Regions from separate parts of the Oerskovia sp. NPDC060338 genome, predicted to be linked through region 3. Evidence: riboswitches for the same ligand, from Rfam matches in the RefSeq annotation. Region 3 holds a riboswitch; each other region holds the start of a gene.
What was found. A riboswitch is a leader RNA that binds a small molecule or an ion and turns the genes downstream of it on or off. The one in region 3 is predicted to bind thiamine pyrophosphate.
Positions count from the first base shown of each region.

Region 1: linked by a shared signal. The riboswitch ahead of thiC (phosphomethylpyrimidine synthase ThiC) and the one ahead of thiO (glycine oxidase ThiO) in region 3 are both predicted to bind thiamine pyrophosphate.
Region 2: linked by a shared signal. The riboswitch ahead of ACFWGN_RS00640 (thiamine ABC transporter substrate binding subunit) and the one ahead of thiO (glycine oxidase ThiO) in region 3 are both predicted to bind thiamine pyrophosphate.
Region 4: linked by a shared signal. The riboswitch ahead of thiD (bifunctional hydroxymethylpyrimidine kinase/phosphomethylpyrimidine kinase) and the one ahead of thiO (glycine oxidase ThiO) in region 3 are both predicted to bind thiamine pyrophosphate.

Region 1 covers NZ_JBHXCQ010000012.1:29,772-33,975, forward strand. Annotated here, with positions in the region: gene ACFWGN_RS15295 (CAP domain-containing protein) at 1-979, shown strand, start outside; gene ACFWGN_RS15300 (diacylglycerol/lipid kinase family protein) at 1,048-2,031, shown strand; TPP riboswitch at 2,216-2,325, shown strand; gene thiC (phosphomethylpyrimidine synthase ThiC) at 2,316-4,028, shown strand; gene ACFWGN_RS15310 (response regulator transcription factor) at 4,094-4,204, opposite strand, start outside.
Region 2 covers NZ_JBHXCQ010000001.1:137,114-141,317, reverse strand. Annotated here, with positions in the region: gene ACFWGN_RS00650 (serine hydrolase) at 1-1,302, opposite strand, end outside; gene ACFWGN_RS00645 (DUF4235 domain-containing protein) at 1,370-1,639, opposite strand; TPP riboswitch at 1,809-1,934, shown strand; gene ACFWGN_RS00640 (thiamine ABC transporter substrate binding subunit) at 1,992-3,080, shown strand; gene ACFWGN_RS00635 (ABC transporter permease) at 3,092-4,204, shown strand, end outside.
Region 3 covers NZ_JBHXCQ010000004.1:6,099-10,302, forward strand. Annotated here, with positions in the region: gene ACFWGN_RS05850 (multicopper oxidase family protein) at 1-1,548, opposite strand, end outside; gene ACFWGN_RS05855 (DUF6220 domain-containing protein) at 1,551-2,006, opposite strand; TPP riboswitch at 2,217-2,294, shown strand; gene thiO (glycine oxidase ThiO) at 2,301-3,632, shown strand; gene thiS (sulfur carrier protein ThiS) at 3,698-3,982, shown strand; gene ACFWGN_RS05870 (thiazole synthase) at 4,086-4,204, shown strand, end outside.
Region 4 covers NZ_JBHXCQ010000006.1:15,783-19,986, reverse strand. Annotated here, with positions in the region: gene ACFWGN_RS08830 (HEAT repeat domain-containing protein) at 127-954, opposite strand; gene ACFWGN_RS08825 (hypothetical protein) at 1,107-1,445, shown strand; TPP riboswitch at 1,525-1,625, shown strand; gene thiD (bifunctional hydroxymethylpyrimidine kinase/phosphomethylpyrimidine kinase) at 1,617-3,206, shown strand; gene ACFWGN_RS08815 (hypothetical protein) at 3,271-3,543, opposite strand; gene ACFWGN_RS08810 (quinone oxidoreductase family protein) at 3,540-4,204, opposite strand, start outside.

The DNA of each region.
Region 1 (4,204 bases), on a different contig from region 3:
CCGCCACGCCCGTGCGGGGGGCGAGGGGCGTCGCGCGACCGCGCTGCCCCAGGTCATGGTGGTCACGCTCGGCCTCGTGGGCGGCCTGCTCGCGGTCCCGGCCGTCCAGGAGGTCGGCGGCCAGGGACCGGGGCTCGAGCCGATCGGCGCGCGCTGGGACGCCGCGCTCGGCCGCGACGTCGACCGCGCGAGCCGGAGCGACGCCTCGCGCGGGCCGGTCCTCGCCGAGGGCGGTACGGCACGGCAGCCGACCTCGCCGCAGACCGCGCCGGACGCACAGGTGACCACCCCGGTCCCCGACGCGCCCGCGGCGGCGTCCCCGGAGCCGACTCCAGAGCCCGCGCCCGAGGCGACCGCCCCCGCAGGCCCGCCGCAGCTCGGCGCGACCGGACCCGAGGTCCAGGCGATCCAGGAGCGGCTTCAGGTGCACGGGGCCACGGTCCTGGCCGACGGCGAGTTCGGTGCGGGGACCGACCGCGCCCTGCGCACGTTCCAGGCGGCGCAGGGCCTCGAGCCCGACGGCGTGGCGGGCGCCGTGACCCAGGCCGCGCTGCTCGCGGACCCCGCCCCCTCGACGGGCGGAACCGGTTCGACCGGGGGAGCCCCGTCGTCGGGCACGGGAGACATGGCCGCCGTGCTGGACCTCGTCAACACGCACCGTGCGGCCGCGAGCTGCCCGGCCCTGCGCGCCGACGACCAGCTCGCCCGCGCCGCGACCCTGCACGCGCAGGACATGGTCGACCAGGGGTACTTCAGCCACACGAGCCTCGACGGGCGGACCTTCGGCGACCGCGTGACCGCCCAGGGGTACGCACAGCCCGGCGGCGAGAACATCGCGGCCGGTCAGCAGACCGCCCAGGCCGTGGTCGACGCGTGGATGGCGTCCGAGGGGCACCGCGCGAACATCCTCAACTGCGACTTCACGGCGATGGGACTGGGGCGCGCGGGAAACACCTGGGTGCAGGTCTTCGGGTACTGAGGACGCCCGGAAGGGTCCGAGGTGTCCGCTTGCCGGGCGAGCCGGTGCACGCCGCGACATACTCAGGTGTGAACCCGTCCCCCGAAGCAACGCCCGAGCCCGCCGCCCAGCAACGTCTCGACCACGCCCCGCTCCGCTCGGCGGTCATCGTCAACCCGAACCGGGTCGATGGGCTCGACGAGCTCCGTCGGACCATCGAGTCCCAGCTCGCCGACGCGGGCTGGCCCGCCCCCGCCTGGCTCGAGACGACCGCCGAGGATCCCGGCACCGGCCAGGCCCGGCAGGCCGTCGACGACGGCGCCGAGGTCGTGTTCGTCAGCGGCGGTGACGGCACCGTGCGAGCCTGCATCGAGGGGCTCGTCGGGACCGACGCGGCGCTCGCGGTCCTGCCCGGCGGCACGGGCAACCTCCTCGCGACCAACCTCGGCATCCCGCCGAGCCCGGAGGACGGCATCCGCCTCGCGCTCGACCGCGGGCGCCGCGCCGTGGACGTCGGCGAGGTCGACGGTCAGGCGTTCGCCGTCATGGCGGGCATGGGGCTCGACGCCGCGATGATGGAGGACGCACCGACAGCGCTCAAGGCCAAGGCGGGTGCTCTCGCCTACGTCGTCTCGGCGTTCAAGCACCTCGCCGACGACGAGATGAAGGTCGAGGTGCGCGTGGACGACCGGCCGGTGCTGCGCCGTCGGGCGCGCAGCGTGCTCGTGGGGAACGTCGGCAAGCTCCAGGCGGGCGTCAACCTGCTGCCCGACGCCGTGCCCGACAACGGGCAGATGGACGTCGCGATCCTCGCGCCCCGCAACCTGGGCCACTGGGTCCAGCTCCTCGTCGGGGTGCTGCGTGGACGCAGGCGCGTCCCCAACATGGAGGTGCTGCGCGGGTCACGGATCTCGGTGATCTCCGACCGGCCGCAGCCACGCCAGCTCGACGGCGACGTGATCGAGCCGTCGAGGAAGCTCGAGGTCAGCGTGCGCGCCGGGGCGCTGTGGGTGTGCGTGTACCAGCCCGACACGTCCGACGACATCGCGGAGGGCGCGCCCACGGGCGGGTGATCCAGGCCAGTCGCTGAGTGCGGAGCTCTTGTGCGACACGCCCGGCGTTTCTCGCAAGAACTCCGCACTCACGGGGAGAGGGGCGGTCGTGGGACGCGCGCGCCGGCGCCCAGCGCCGTGCGCTACGGTGGCCGCGCACCACCCAGCACACCGCACCACCGCACCACCAGCACGACCCACAACTCCACACACCCACGGGAGCTCGCAGCAGCGAGCTGAGAGGGCGGCTCAGCGCCGCCGACCGTTCGAACCTGTTCGGATCATGCCGACGTAGGGAGAGAGCAATGAGCTCTGAGACCGCTGTGCCCGCGCACACCATCACGACCGGACCCATCGCGGGGTCCGCCAAGGTCCACCACCCCGTCCCGGGCGCCGCGCACCTGCGCGTCCCCGAGCGCCGCGTGCACCTGAGCAACGGCGAGCACCTGGACCTGTACGACACCTCGGGCCCGTACACCGCGTCGGACGACCCCGCGGCGTTCGACCTCGCGGGGGGCCTGCCCGCCCTGCGTGCGTCCTGGCTCCGGCCCAACGCCGCCACCACCGAGCGCGGCACGGGTGGCGCCCGGACGCAGCTCGCCTGGGCGCGGGCCGGGGTCGTGACCGACGAGATGCGCTTCGTCGCGGCCCGCGAGGGCGTCGACGTCGAGCTCGTGCGCGACGAGGTCGCGCGGGGCAGGGCCGTGATCCCGGCCAACCGCCGCCACCCCGAGATCGAGCCCATGATCATCGGCAAGGCGTTCGGCGTGAAGATCAACGCGAACATCGGCAACTCGGCCGTGACGTCCTCGATCGAGGAGGAGGTCGAGAAGATGGTGTGGGCCGCCCGCTGGGGCGCGGACACCCTCATGGATCTCTCGACGGGCAAGGACATCCACGAGACCCGCGAGTGGGTGCTGCGCAACTCCCCGATCCCCGTGGGGACCGTGCCGCTCTACCAGGCGCTCGAGAAGGTCAAGGGCGATCCCTCACAGCTCACGTGGGAGATCTACCGCGACACCGTGATCGAGCAGGCCGAGCAGGGCGTCGACTACATGACCGTGCACGCGGGCGTCCTCCTGCGCTACGTCCCGCTGACCGCTCGCCGCGTCACGGGCATCGTGTCCCGCGGCGGCTCGATCATGGCTGCCTGGTGCCTCGCGCACCACCAGGAGTCGTTCCTGTACACGCACTTCGCGGAGCTGTGCGAGATCCTGCGCGACTACGACGTGACGTTCTCGCTGGGCGACGGCCTGCGCCCGGGCTCGATCGCGGACGCCAACGACGCGGCCCAGTTCGCCGAGCTGCGCACGCTGGGCGAGCTGACCAAGGTCGCGAAGTCCTACGGCGTGCAGGTCATGATCGAGGGCCCGGGGCACGTCCCCATGCACAAGATCGTCGAGAACGTGCGCCTCGAGGAGGAGCTGTGCGAGGAGGCGCCGTTCTACACGCTCGGCCCGCTCGCGACCGACATCGCGCCCGCGTACGACCACATCACGTCCGCGATCGGGGCCGCGATCATCGCGCAGGCCGGGACCGCGATGCTCTGCTACGTCACGCCCAAGGAGCACCTGGGGCTGCCCGACCGCGACGACGTCAAGACGGGGGTCATCACGTACAGGATCGCGGCGCACTCGGCCGACCTCGCAAAGGGCCACCCGCGCGCGCAGCTCCGGGACGACGCGCTGTCCCGTGCCCGGTTCGAGTTCCGCTGGCACGACCAGTTCGCGCTCTCGCTCGACCCGGACACGGCCCGCGCGTTCCACGACGAGACCCTGCCGGCCGAGCCCGCCAAGACCGCGCACTTCTGCTCGATGTGCGGGCCCAAGTTCTGCTCGATGCGGATCTCGGCGGACGTGCGCGAGTACGCCGAGGAGAACGGGCTGACGTCGGTCGAGGCGATCGAGGCCGGCATGGCGGAGAAGTCGAGCGAGTTCGCGGACGCGGGCGGCCGGGTGTACCTCCCCGTGACTCCCGCCCAGCCCGTGGCGCCGAGCGAGCCCGTGGCGCCGAGGTAGAACGTCCTGCGCGAGATAGGACGCAGCGCGCACTACCTCGCGCAGGACGTCCTACCTGGGCCGGGTCACCGTGCCGACGGCGCCGCGATCCCGTGCTCGTACGCCCACACCACGAGCTGGACACGGTCGCGCATGCCCGTCTTGGTCATGATCCGGCTCAGGTGCGACTTCACGGT
Region 2 (4,204 bases), on a different contig from region 3:
CGTGTCGCCCTCGGCGTCCTCCGCGAGCCACGAGCCCGCCAGGACGCCCGGCGCGCTGCCGCCCTTGAACGCGACGTAGGGCCAGGCCGTCGTGTCGACCTCGATGCCGGGGTTGACCGAGAGCACCTCACGGACCACGGGGTCCTGCTCGCCGCGGTCGTGCAACCAGACGTGCGCGGCGCACAGGTCCGACGACGTCGCGAACCAGTCGACGTCGTCCTGCCACACGGGCGTGGTCACTCCCGCGGGGTCGACGTCGAGGGGCCCGCCGGGCAGCGCGTCGAGCATCGCGCGCCGTTCCGCGGTGCCGGCCGCGGCCCACCCGGTGGCCTGCGACGGCGAGCCCCACGCGATCGCGAACGCGTCGCGGGTCGTCAGGAACGGGGTGTTCAGGGACGGGTCGGCGTGCCCCAGCTCGGCCTGCGCGCGTTCGACGGCGTCACGCCCCACGGCCTGGACCAGCAGGTCGGTCGCGGTGTTGTCGCTGATCGAGATCATGAGCCCGGCCGCCTCGCGCACCGTGACCACGGTGCCCGTGGGCGCGTCCTGGAGCTGGCCAGAGGGCAGCGACCGCACGTCGTCGGTCACGGTCAGCTCGTCGTCCCAGGTCAGCGTCCCGGCCTCGACGGCCTGCGACACCGCGCCCAGCACGTAGAGCTTGAAGATCGAGCCGAGCGGCAGCACCTCGTCCGGTTCCGTGCCGCCGGGGGCCTCCTCGACCGCCTGGCACGTCCCGTTGTCCAGGACCTGGGCCACGAGCAGCGAGCTCTGCGCGTCCACGGCGTCGAGGCGTTCGCCCAGCTCGTCCCAGCTCGCCGCGGGCTCGCGGTGCGGGTCGTCGCCCGGGCCGAAGAACAGGGTCTCGATGCGGCTGTCCGCATCGACCCCGATCTGCATCGTGAAGTACTGACCGCTCGCCCCGACGATCGTCAGCGCGGACTGCTTCTCGTCCGCGTCGACCACGTCGACCGAGACCGGCACCCACTCCCGGTCCGCGCGGAGCTGGTCAAGGACGGGCACGAGCTGCGCGGCGGGAACCTGGTCCAGGAACGACCGGGCGAACCGCCGGTCCAGCGTCGCGGCGTCGGGCGAAGCGTCCGCGTTGAGCACCTCGAGCACCCAGCCGGCCGCCTTGCCCACCGTGCCGCCGGGCAGCGCGACCGCGGTCGGGGCCGCGCTCGGCGTGGGCGGCACCTCGGAGCCGTTCCCGGACGACGAGCACCCGGTCAGTGCGAGCCCCACGACGAGGAGGCCTCCGACGAGGGGTGAGCGACGGCGTCGGGCAGCAGAGAGGGAGGGCATCGAGACACCCTACGGAACGACCCTCGCGCGGCGGGTGCGGACCCGCCGGTGCCGCCCGACCCCGGTCTCAGGACGCGCGGGCCGCGAGCCGCGTCACGACGCGCTTGGCCTCGCGCCCCGCGAAACGGCGGGCGAACACGCTCGCGGCCGCAGCGGCCGCGGCGAACGTGACAGCGCTGATGATGCCGACCTCGGGGTCGTCCAGGTCCTTGGGGGCGTCGTGCCCCGTCGCCTTGGCCCACGCGAAGCTCACGACCTTCTGCGCGACCCAGCCCGCGGCCAGCGTCAGGGCGACGGTCGCGACCTTCTCGGTGAGGGTCTGCTCGTTCTCGGCCATGTGGACCTCCTGGTGAGGGTGCGGCGGGCGGGGCGCGCCGCGCGTCGTGCACGTGCCCGACGGCGGAGCTCAGGTCCCACCGTAGCCGTCGCCCCGGGCGGGGCGCGCCTCGGGCGAGACCACACGCCGGACCCCTGCCCGCGCCGTCGGGCCGCGGTGTAAAGTCGCAGGTGAACGACAGGGGAGCGCCGACCGCCCGGAGACAACGGGCAACAGGCGCTGAGAGTGCGGACCACCGCAGACCCTCGAACCTGATCCGGTTAGCACCGGTGGAGGAAGTCGGGCTTCTCCAGCCTCGCTCACGGACCTTCCGTGCGCGAGGTCCCCCTCCTGTGACGTCCAAGGAGGACACGTGAACACCATCAGTACCCGCCGCGGCCCCGCTCACAAGATCGGCCTCGGTCTCGTCGGCGGGCTCAGCGCGCTGGCTCTCACGGCCTGTGCCGGGTCGACCGACACAGGCGCGGGCGACACCTCGAGCGCGGAGGCGAGCACCGTCACGCTCGTCACGCACGACTCCTTCAACGTGAGCGAGGACGTCCTCGCCGCGTTCGAGAAGGAGTCCGGGCTGACCGTCAAGCAGGTCGCTCCCGGCGACGGCGGAGCGCTCGTCAACCAGCTGATCCTGACCAAGGACGCGCCGCTCGGCGACGTCGTGTTCGGCATCGACAACTCGTTCGCGACCCGCGCGATCGACGAGGGCGTGCTCGAGCCCTACACGCCCGCGGGCCTCGCCGACTCGGCGGCCCAGTACGCCGTCGGGGACGGCGAGCTCACCCCCGTGGACCTCGGCGACGTCTGCGTCAACGTCGACCACGCCTGGTTCACGGCAGCGGGCATCCCCGAGCCCGTGACCCTCGACGACCTGACCGAGCCCGAGTACAAGGACCTGCTCGTCGTGACCAACCCCGCGACGTCGTCGCCCGGGCTGTCGTTCCTGCTCGCGACCGTCGGCGCCTACGGCGAGGACGGCTGGGAGGGCTACTGGAGCAAGCTCGAGGACAACGGCGTCAAGGTCGCTGACGGATGGTCCGACGCCTACTACGTCGACTTCTCCGGCTCCGAGGGCAAGGGCCCGCGCCCCCTCGTGCTGTCCTACTCGACGTCGCCCGCGTTCACGGTCACCGAGGACGGCACCGAGACCACGACGGGTGCGCTGCTCGACACCTGCTTCCGCCAGGTCGAGTACACGGGCGTGCTGGCCGGGGCCAAGAACCCCGAGGGCGCCAAGAAGCTCGTCGACTTCCTCGTGAGCGACGCGTTCCAGGCCGACATCGCCGACAACATGTACATGTACCCGGCGGACGCGGACACCGAGCTGCCCGAGGGCTGGGCCGAGTTCGCGCCCCTGTCCCCGTCGCCCTTCGAGGTCGCGCCGGCCGACATCACCGCCCACCGCGACGAGTGGATCAAGGCGTGGACGTCGACGGTGATCGGCTGAGCACGTTGCCCGTGAGCCGCGGCGTGCCCGCGGCGGTGCAGCGCGGCGGGCGGGTCCTCCTGTGGGGGCTCGCCGCCGGGCTGCCGCTGCTGTTCCTCGGGGTGTTCTTCGCGTGGCCCGTCGTGACGCTGATCGCGCGCGGGTTCGTCAGCAACGGCTCCCTCGACCTCTCCGGCTTCGCCGAGGTGTTCTCCGAGCCGCGGACCTGGCGGATCATCGGGCTGACGCTGTGGCAGGGCGTGCTCGGGACCGTGATCTCGGTGCTGCTCGGCGTGCCCGGCGCGTACGTGCTGTACCGGTGCCGGTTCCGGGGGCGCACGTTCCTGCGCGCGTTCGTGACCGTGCCGTTCGTGCTGCCGACCGTCGTGGTCGGGGTGGCCTTCCGCTCCCTGCTGGTCGAGGGCGGGCTGCTCGGGTTCCTGCGGCTCGAGGGGACGTTCGGGGCGATCGTCCTGGCCCTCGTGTTCTTCAACTACTCGGTCGTGGTGCGGACCGTCGGCGGGCTCTGGGAGCACCTCGACCCGCGCGCCGAGGAAGCGGCTCGCGCCCTGGGCGCCTCGCCCTGGCGTGCGTTCCGGTCCGTGACGCTGCCGTCGCTGGCCCCGGCCATCGCGTCGGCCGCGTCGATCGTGTTCCTGTTCTGCGCCACGGCGTTCGGGGTCGTGCTCGTCCTGGGCGGGGTCCAGTACGGGACCATCGAGACCGAGATCTGGATCCAGACCACGCAGTTCCTCGACCTGCGCGCGGCCGCGGTGCTCTCGGTCGTGCAGCTCGTCGTGGTCGTGGTCGCGCTGAGCGTCGCCAACCGGACCCGCACCCGCCGCGAGCGCGCGCTCCACCTGTCCGCGGCGACGTCCGCCGCCCGGCCGCTGCGCCTGCGGGCCGACGCGGCCCCGCTCGCGGTGACCGCCGTCGTCGTGCTGGGCCTGATCGCCCTGCCGCTCGTCAACCTCCTCGTGCGCTCGTTCCAGACCCCCGACGGCTGGAGCCTCGCGAACTACGCGAACCTCGGCACGACCGGCGGCCGCAACGCCCTGAGCGTGACCGTGTGGGAGGCCACGGCCAACTCGCTCCGGACCGCCGCGATCGCGACCCTGCTCGCGGTCGTGATCGGCGGGCTCGTC
Region 3 (4,204 bases):
TCCGGCCCCGGCCCCGCCCTCGGGCGGCGAACCGTAGGCCAGCAGGTCGAGGTCCTCGTCGGGGACGGCCCACCGGTCCGCGTCCCCCGGGGCGGCGTCGGCGTCGGCGCCCGCCCCGGCGTCGGGCACGAGCTCCAGGCCGATGTCCTCCTCGCCGTCGACCGCCAGGCGCACGGGGTGGGAGGGCATGGTGAGCTCGACGTCGTAGCGGCCTCCCGCCGGGACGCGCAGCGCGAGGCCGCTCACCTCCTCGGCGCCGGGAACGTCCGTGCCGTCGACGGCGACCACACGGAAGCCGGCCCCGTCCACCCCGATCCGGTGCGGCACCTGGTCGGCGTCGAGGAGCCGCAGCCGTACCCGTTGCCCGGGCGTGGCCGCGAGCTGCTCGACCTCGTCGCTGCCCGCGAGCGTCGTCGTGCCGCTGAGGGTGTGGACCGGGAGCACCAGGTCGAGGTCGGCGACCGGGCCCGAGGCCGGGAGCACGACGAGCGTGCCGAAGAGCCCCCGGCGCACCCCGTCGGACGAGCTCTGGTGCGTGTGGTACCAGTACGTCCCGGGCTGGTCCGCGACGAACCGGTAGGTGAAGGACCGCCCGGGCAGGACGGCGTCCTGCGTCACGCCCGCGACCCCGTCCTCGCCGTTGGGCACGTCGTAGCCGTGCCAGTGCACGCTGACGCCCGCCCGGACGTCCTCGTTGTGGAGCTCGACCTCGACGACCTGCCCGACCTGGGCCCGGATCTCGGGCCCCGGCAGGGAGCCGAAGCTCCAGGCCTGCACCACCTCTCCCGACGGGAGGGTCAGGTCCGACTCGCGGGCCGTGAGGGTCACCGGCACCCGCTGCCCGGGAACGTCCGCGGGGGTCCGGAGCTCGGTCACGTCCACGGTCGGGGCGCCGCCGCCCGCAGCCGAGAGCTCGTCGGTCGCGGGCTCGTCCGCGGCGTGTCCGCTCCCGGTGTGCGCTCCCGTGCCCGGGGCTGCGGCGCCCGCGGCCCCGACGGCACCGGGACCGACCACCTCGAGATGCACCTCTGCCCGGCTCGCCCACCAGGCGAGCCCGAGCGGCAGGAGCAGCACGAACGCCGCGGCGAGGCTCACGCCCCGCACGACGCCCGCGTCACGCCCGGCGAGCACGAGCCACGTCACGAGGGTCGCGGCCGCGACGAGGAGCACGACGACGCCCCCGCTGAGGGGCCCGACGGGGTAGCCGACCACCAGCACGAGGACCAGCTCCCCGGCGGTGGCGTACGCCGCCCCGAGGAGGCAGGCCTGGCGCGCCGGCATCGCTGGACGGCCCCTGCCGACGACGAGCACGACGAGCGCGAGCACCGCCCCGCCGACGGCGAGCGGGAGCCCGACGAGCACCTTCTCCTGGACGAACCACCACCCGTGCCCGCCCAGCAGGACCACGACCCCGACACGCAGCACGAGCGCCACGGTCGCGAGCGCGACCCACGGGCCGCGCCGCGGCCGGAGCGCGGCGAGCACCCACCCGGCCCCGCCCGCGAGGGCGAGGACCAGGTAGACGAGCTGGAGGGCGGGGACGGTCACCGTCAGACGTTCCCGGGGGCGGTGGTCGACGCCGGGCTGGGCACGCGCCCTTCCATCACGAGCGCCCGAGCCCTGGACGCGACGGTCCCCGTGACGCCGAGGATCGCGAGCCCGTTGAGGGCGTGGAAGCCGAGCATGACGGTGCCCGCCGTGGTGATCTCACCGGGGGGCGGCTCCGACCCCGTGAGGACTCCGGTGAGGATGAACAGGATCGTCTGGAACAGCAGGAGGCCGAACCCGAGCACGGCCAGCCACACGGTGCGTCTCCCGGCCTTGGCGAGGGCGGCGAACACGATCGACAGGATCATCAGCAGGGGCAGCACGATGCGGCCGCTCGTCCCGTGGATCGCGAAGAGCTCGTCGTCGGGGTCGCTGAACACGCCGACGGCGGCGAAGTAGAACTGCATGACCACGGCGACGACCACGAGGACGCTGATCACGAGGAATGTCTTGCGCATGAGGAGCTCCACCTGAAGCGGGGAAGGTGGGCGGGCCGCTCGGGTCCGCGGCGGGGCGGTCGATGCTCGACCGCTCGGGGAGGCCGTCCCTGGAGGGAGGTCGCACGCACGGGAGTCGGATGTCCCAGCGGATACACCGAGAGAGGTCGGCAACGCCCCGGTTGATACACGGTCGGCGACCGGACGCGTGCGTTGTAGGGTGGCCGCGAAGCACGGGAGCCCCGCACGGGGCTGAGAGGGCGAGAGCCGACCGTCGAACCTGATCTGGGTCATGCCAGCGAAGGGAGCGAGCGCATGTGCGCAGCCCTGTCCACCGACCACCCTGCACTGCCCGCGCGCCCACCGGGGCGCGGCGAGAGCCCGCGGGGCGTGCCGCCGTCGGGCGCGGTGGGGCGAGCCGCGCCCGCCCACCGGAGGACCACGGACGAGAGGCCCGACGGCGCCACGGACGTCCTCGTCGTGGGCGGCGGCATCGTGGGGCTCACCGCGGCCTGGCGGGCCTCTCGCGCGGGCCTGCGCGTCACCGTCCTGGACCCTTCCCCCGGAGACGGCGCTACCCACGCCGCGGCCGGGATGCTGGCGCCCGTGACCGAGGCCGACTTCGGCGAGGAGGCCGCGCTGCGCCTGGGCTCCGACTCCGCGGCGCGCTGGCCGGTGTTCGCGGCCGAGCTCGAGGCGGACTCGGGGCTGAGCGTGGGCCTGCGGACGACCGGGACCCTCACGCTGGCCTACGACGGCGACGACCTCGCGCTCGGGCGCCGCGTGCGCGCGCTGCAGGAGGCATGGGGGCTCGACTCGACCGAGATCTCGGTCGCCGCGGCGCGCGAGCGGGAGCCGCTCGTCGGTCCGCGCGTCGCCGGGGCGTTCTGGGCGCCCGGCGACCACCAGGTCGACCCGCGCGCGGTGCACCGCGCCCTGACCGCAGCCCTCGCGCGGGACCCGCGTGCCGCCGTCGTGCACCGCCGGGCGGTGCGGCTGCTCCGCTCGACGGGCCTCGGCACTCCCGTGACCGGAGCCCTCGACGACGCGGGGGTCGAGCACCGCGCGGGAACCGTGGTCCTCGCGGCGGGCGCGGACTCGGGCGACCTGCTCGGGGACGTCCCCGAGGTGTGCGCCCCGACCCGTCCGGTGAAGGGGCAGACGCTGCGGCTCGACGCCCCCGCGTGGTTCACGCTCGACCACGTGGTGCGCGGGATCGTGCAAGGGCGTCCGGTGTACGTCGTACCGCGTACGCCTGGACCCGACGGGCACCGCGAGGTCGTGGTCGGCGCGACGAGCGAGGAGCACCCCGACGACCGGCGTGCGACCGCGGGCGGCGTCTTCGCGCTCCTGCGCGACGCGCGCGCCCTGCTTCCCGGGCTGGACGAGCTGGCTCTCGTCGAGGTCACGCCGCGCGTGCGACCGGGCACCCCGGACAACATGCCGTTCCTGGGGCCCACCACCGTTCCCGGCCTGGTCCTCGCGACCGGCCACTACCGCAACGGCGTGCTGCTCGCTCCCGTCACGGCGGCCGCGATCGACGCGGTCCTGACCGGGGAGCCGGTGCCGTCCGCGGTCGCGGCGATCGACCCGCTGCGCTTCTCGCCCACCCCTACCCCCGCGAGACAGAGGCTCGCGTCGAGGTAGCGGGGCGGGCCCCTCTCCCTCGACGGCAGACCTCTACCTCGGCGACCCACCTCCTGGAGGACCGCATGACCCACCCGACTCTCCCCGCGGCCACCGGTGCGCGGCCCACGAACCCGCCCGCGACCGGGAGCGCCCTCGTCAACGGCGAGCACCACCCGCTCACCGCCCCGACGACCGTCGCAGCCCTCGTGGCCGCGCTGCTGCCCGAGCTCGTCGGGGACAGCGGAGACGTCCCCCGGGGCGTCGCGGTCGCGATCGACGACGCCGTGCTCCCCCGCAGCACGTGGCCGTCCACGACCCTGCGCGACGGCGACCGCGTCGAGGTCGTCACGGCGGTGCAGGGTGGTTGAGGCGGCGCGCGGCACGACCGGCGCGCCCGGTCCGGCGCACGCCGGTTCCCCGGCAGCGGACCCTCTCGTCGTCGCGGGCGTCCCCCTCGGCTCCCGCCTGGTCATGGGCACGGGCGGCGCGGCGAACCTGCTGACGCTCGAGGACGCCCTCGTGGCGTCCGGGACCGCGCTCACGACCGTCGCGATGCGCCGCGTCGCGAGGGTGCGCCCGACAGCTGACCG
Region 4 (4,204 bases), on a different contig from region 3:
CGAGTCGCTGCTGCACCTGGCCGGGCGGCCTCGGCACGACGTAGAGCGCCTCGTGGTGCGCTCCAGCATGACGTTCGTCGCGGTCCTGCTCCGACCTGTCGTCGGGGCGGGCGCGAGGCTCCGCGGTCAGGACAGGGGGCGTGTGCTCGTGGTGTCTGCCGCACGGACGCGGCGCACGCGTTGCCAGGTCTTCAGGGCACTGCGTGCTGCGCTCGCGACCGTGCTTCCGTTCGCGATGGCCGCGGTCTCCTCCGCAGGGTCTGCTGCGACGACGAGCAGCGGCTCGTGGACCAGGTCGCTCCCGGTGCGCCCGAGGGCACGGACCGCCCAGTACCGGGTTCTGGTGTCCGGACTGGCGGCCTGGTCGAGGAGCCAGGTCGTCTGGTCGGGCTCGATCGCGCCCAGGGCGTTCGACACGTAGCCCAGGAGCCCGAACCGAGGCTCGACGAGCTCGCGGCGCAGCCCGAGCGCGGCCCCGGACCCGCCGAGGTCGGCAAGGGCAGCGGCCGCGCTCTCCCGGACGCGGTGGTCCGTGTCGCCGAGCACGTCGACGAGGGTCGGCACGGCCTCGTGCGCCCCCAGGACGTCGAGCACCTCGCAGCCGACCGTCCGCTCGTAGGTGACTGGTGAGTCGAGCAGGGCGAGGGCGTAGGGCACGGCTCCCCGGAAGCCCGCGCGTCCGCAGGCTGCCGTGAGGTACCAGGGTGCCGACGCCCCGTTCTCGAGGGCGCGCAGCATCGCCGGCTCGAGCGACGCGTCGGCGAAGGCGTAGAGACGGTTGAGAGTCCGCTCGAACGTGCTGATCGGGAACCGCTCGAAGCGCAGCACGACGTCGCGCAGGGCGTCGGCGGCCTCCCGGTCGCCGGCCAGGGCGCGTTCGGCGGCGGCGTCGACAGCGTCCTCGTCGACCGCGGGATCCGGGTCGAGGAGCCGGGCGAGCAGGTCGTCGGTCATCGCGAGGCCGAGCCGCGCGACGGACGCGGGTGGACGGGAACGCTGAGAACCATGGGGCGAGCATAGGGGGCCGGCCGACCGCCGGGTCTCCTCCGAGCGGGTCCGCTACGGTGGTCGCACCGACGTCGACGACGACCACCGAGGTGACCGCCATGCCCCGCCGCACCGTCCTGCTCGCCGGAGCCGTGGCGGCGTCGTGCGGCTCCCTGGCGCTGGCCGCCGCGCTGGGCGCGACCGGGCCGGTCGCGATCCCGCCGCAGGGGCCGTGGATCGTCGGGGTCGACGCGTGGCCCGACGGGATCGACGTCTGCATCGAGGACCCTGCGGTCGAGTACGCCGTGACACCGCTCCCTCTGCCGCCGCTCCCGACGACGGTCGCTTTCGTCCCCGGCGCCGTCCGCGAGGACGTCGAGCGGGTCGTGACGTGCCTGGACCGGTACGTCCCGCTGTCGAGCATCGACGTGATGACCGTGCCGGCCGGGGTCTCGTAGGCGCCCCCCGCTGATCCGCCCCCGGGCGACACCTGGTGGTCTCCGCCGACCGTCCGGTCCGGGTGCCCGCTATCCTTCCCCCGAAGACACGGGGTGCCCGCTCCCACGAGCCGGGCTGAGAACACACCCGTCGAACCTGATCTAGCTAGCACTAGCGAAGGGATGTCGGCAATGTCGCTTGCTGCCACCACACCTGTCCTGCCCCGACCCGAACCCGCGTCCAGCACCGCACGAGAACGCGTCGGGTCGCCCGGGGCCGAGGCCTCCCGCCCCCGCGTCCTGTCCATCGCGGGCACCGACCCGACGGGAGGCGCCGGGATCCAGGCCGACCTCAAGGCGTTCGCGGCGCACGGCGCGTACGGCATGGCGGTCACGACCGCCCTGGTCGCGCAGAACACGCACGGCGTCCGCACGGTCCACGTCCCGGGCGCGGACTTCCTGACCGAGCAGCTCGACGCGGTCTCGGACGACGTGGTGATCGATGCCGTGAAGATCGGCATGGTCGCCGACGAGGCCAATGCGCGTGCCATCGCGACGTGGCTCGGCCGGGTGCGTCCGCCGTTCGTCGTGCTCGATCCCGTCATGGTCGCCACGAGCGGCCACCGCCTCCTCGACGAGGGGGCCGAGCAGGCGGTGCGCGACCTGGTCGCGCTCGCCGACCTCGTGACCCCCAACCTCCCCGAGCTGGCCGTCCTCCTGGGCGAGCCGGCCGCGACCACCTGGCCGGACGCCCTCGCCCAGGCGAGGCGCCTGCACGTGGCGAGCGGCGCCGTCGTGCTCCTGAAGGGTGGTCACCTCACGGGGGAGGAGTCGCCCGACGCGCTCGTGGGGCCCGACGACGTCACGACCTTCTCCGCGCCCCGCGTCGACACCGTGCACACCCACGGGACGGGGTGCTCGCTGTCGGCTGCGGTTGCGGCGCTCCGACCCCGGCGCGACGACTGGGCGGGCGCCGTGCGCGATGCGAAGACCTGGTTGACCGGCGCGCTGCGGGCCGGGGGAGCGTTGACGGTGGGCACGGGCCGCGGACCCGTCGACCACCTGGCGCACCTGCCCACGCTGGGCCTGCGGGCGTTCTCCGAGGAGGCCTGGGAGCGGATCGCGGGCTGGCGCGAGGCCGTCGAGAGCATGGGGTTCGTGCGGGCGCTCGCGGACGGGAGCCTCGCCGTCGAGGACTTCGGGTTCTACCTCGCGCAGGACGCCGCGTACCTCGCCGAGTACTCGCGCGTGCTGTCGCGGGCGAGCCAGCTCGCGCCGACGCCCGAGGCCCGGCAGTTCTTCGCGGGCGCGGCCGTCGAGTCGCTCGAGGTCGAGCAGGCGCTGCACCGTGACTGGTTGGGCGAGCACGCCGGGATGGACCGGGGGGCGGTCGAGAGCGTCGACCCCTCTCCCGTGACCGCCGCCTACACCAACCACCTGCACGCGGCGTCGAACGGGTCGTACGCGGAGACCGTCGCGGCGCTGCTGCCGTGCTACTGGCTGTACTCGTACATCGGCGACGTCCTGGTGCGCCGGGCGGGGGACCTCGACGGGCATCCGTACGCGCGGTGGATCTCGCTCTACGGCGACCCGGCCTTCCAGGAGGCGACGCGCACCGCGTGCTCTTTCGCCGACGAGGCCGCGCGCTGGGCCTCGCCCGCCGAGCGCGAACGCATGCTGCGCGCGTTCGAGCTGTCCTCGATGCACGAGTACCTGTTCTTCGAGCAGGGGATCGAGCGGCCGACCTGGCCCGAGGCGCCGGTCGGGGGCGCCGAGAAGTGAGCAGATGCCCCTGATCCGGGGGGAACGGGGGCATCTGCTCACTTCTCGGCGCGAGCGGCCGTCCTCACGCGCTCGTCGTCCCGCCGTCCGGGTACGAGCAGTCGTACCCGGGCGGCCACCAGCGCCACGACGTGCTGACCTCGTTCGACGACACGCCCTCGGGGCGCTCCGTGACGCACTGCGTGCGCATCTGGTCGAGCCCGACCGTCAGGTAGTAGACCGCGAGCACGCCCGTGAAGACGACCATGAGGACGGTCAGCGCCAGGCGCAGGCGGCGGTCCGTCCGCCGGGTGGGTTCGTCCTCGCCGGGGCGCGGCGGCACCCAGTCCCAGCTCACGAGGCGGCGCTCGGGACGAGCAGGACCTTGCCCGTCGTCGCGCGGCCCTCGAGCGCGCGGTGCGCGTCGGCCGCGCGGGCGAGCGGGAACGTCGCGCCCACGCGCACGTCCAGGTCCCCCGAGGCGACGAGCGCGAAGATCTCGTCGGCGCGCTCGATGAGCTCGGCGCGCGTCGCGGTGTAGTCGTCGAGCTTGGGGCGGGTCGCGAACAGCGACCCGCCCTTGTTGAGGCGCTGCAGGTCGAACGGAGGTACCTGGCCCGAGGACCCGCCGAACAGCACGAGCATGCCGCGGCGGCGCAGCGACGCGAGCGACGCCTCGAACGTGTCCTTGCCGACCGAGTCGTAGGCGACCGCGACACCCCGGCCGCCCGTGAGGTCGCGCACGATCGCGGGCAGCTCGGTCGTGAGGTCGTCGAGCTCGGCGTAGTTCAGGACGTCGGCCGCCCCGGCCGCGCGCGACAGCTCGGCCTTGGCCTCGGTCGAGACGGTCGTGATGACGCGCGCGCCGCGGCGCACCGCGAGCTGGGTCGCGAGCAGCCCGACGCCGCCGGCCCCCGCGTGCAGCAGGACGTCGTCCCCGGGCTGGACCGGGTAGGTCGAGGTCACGAGGTAGTGCGCCGTGAGCCCCTGGAGGGCCACGGCCGCCGCGAGCCGCAGGT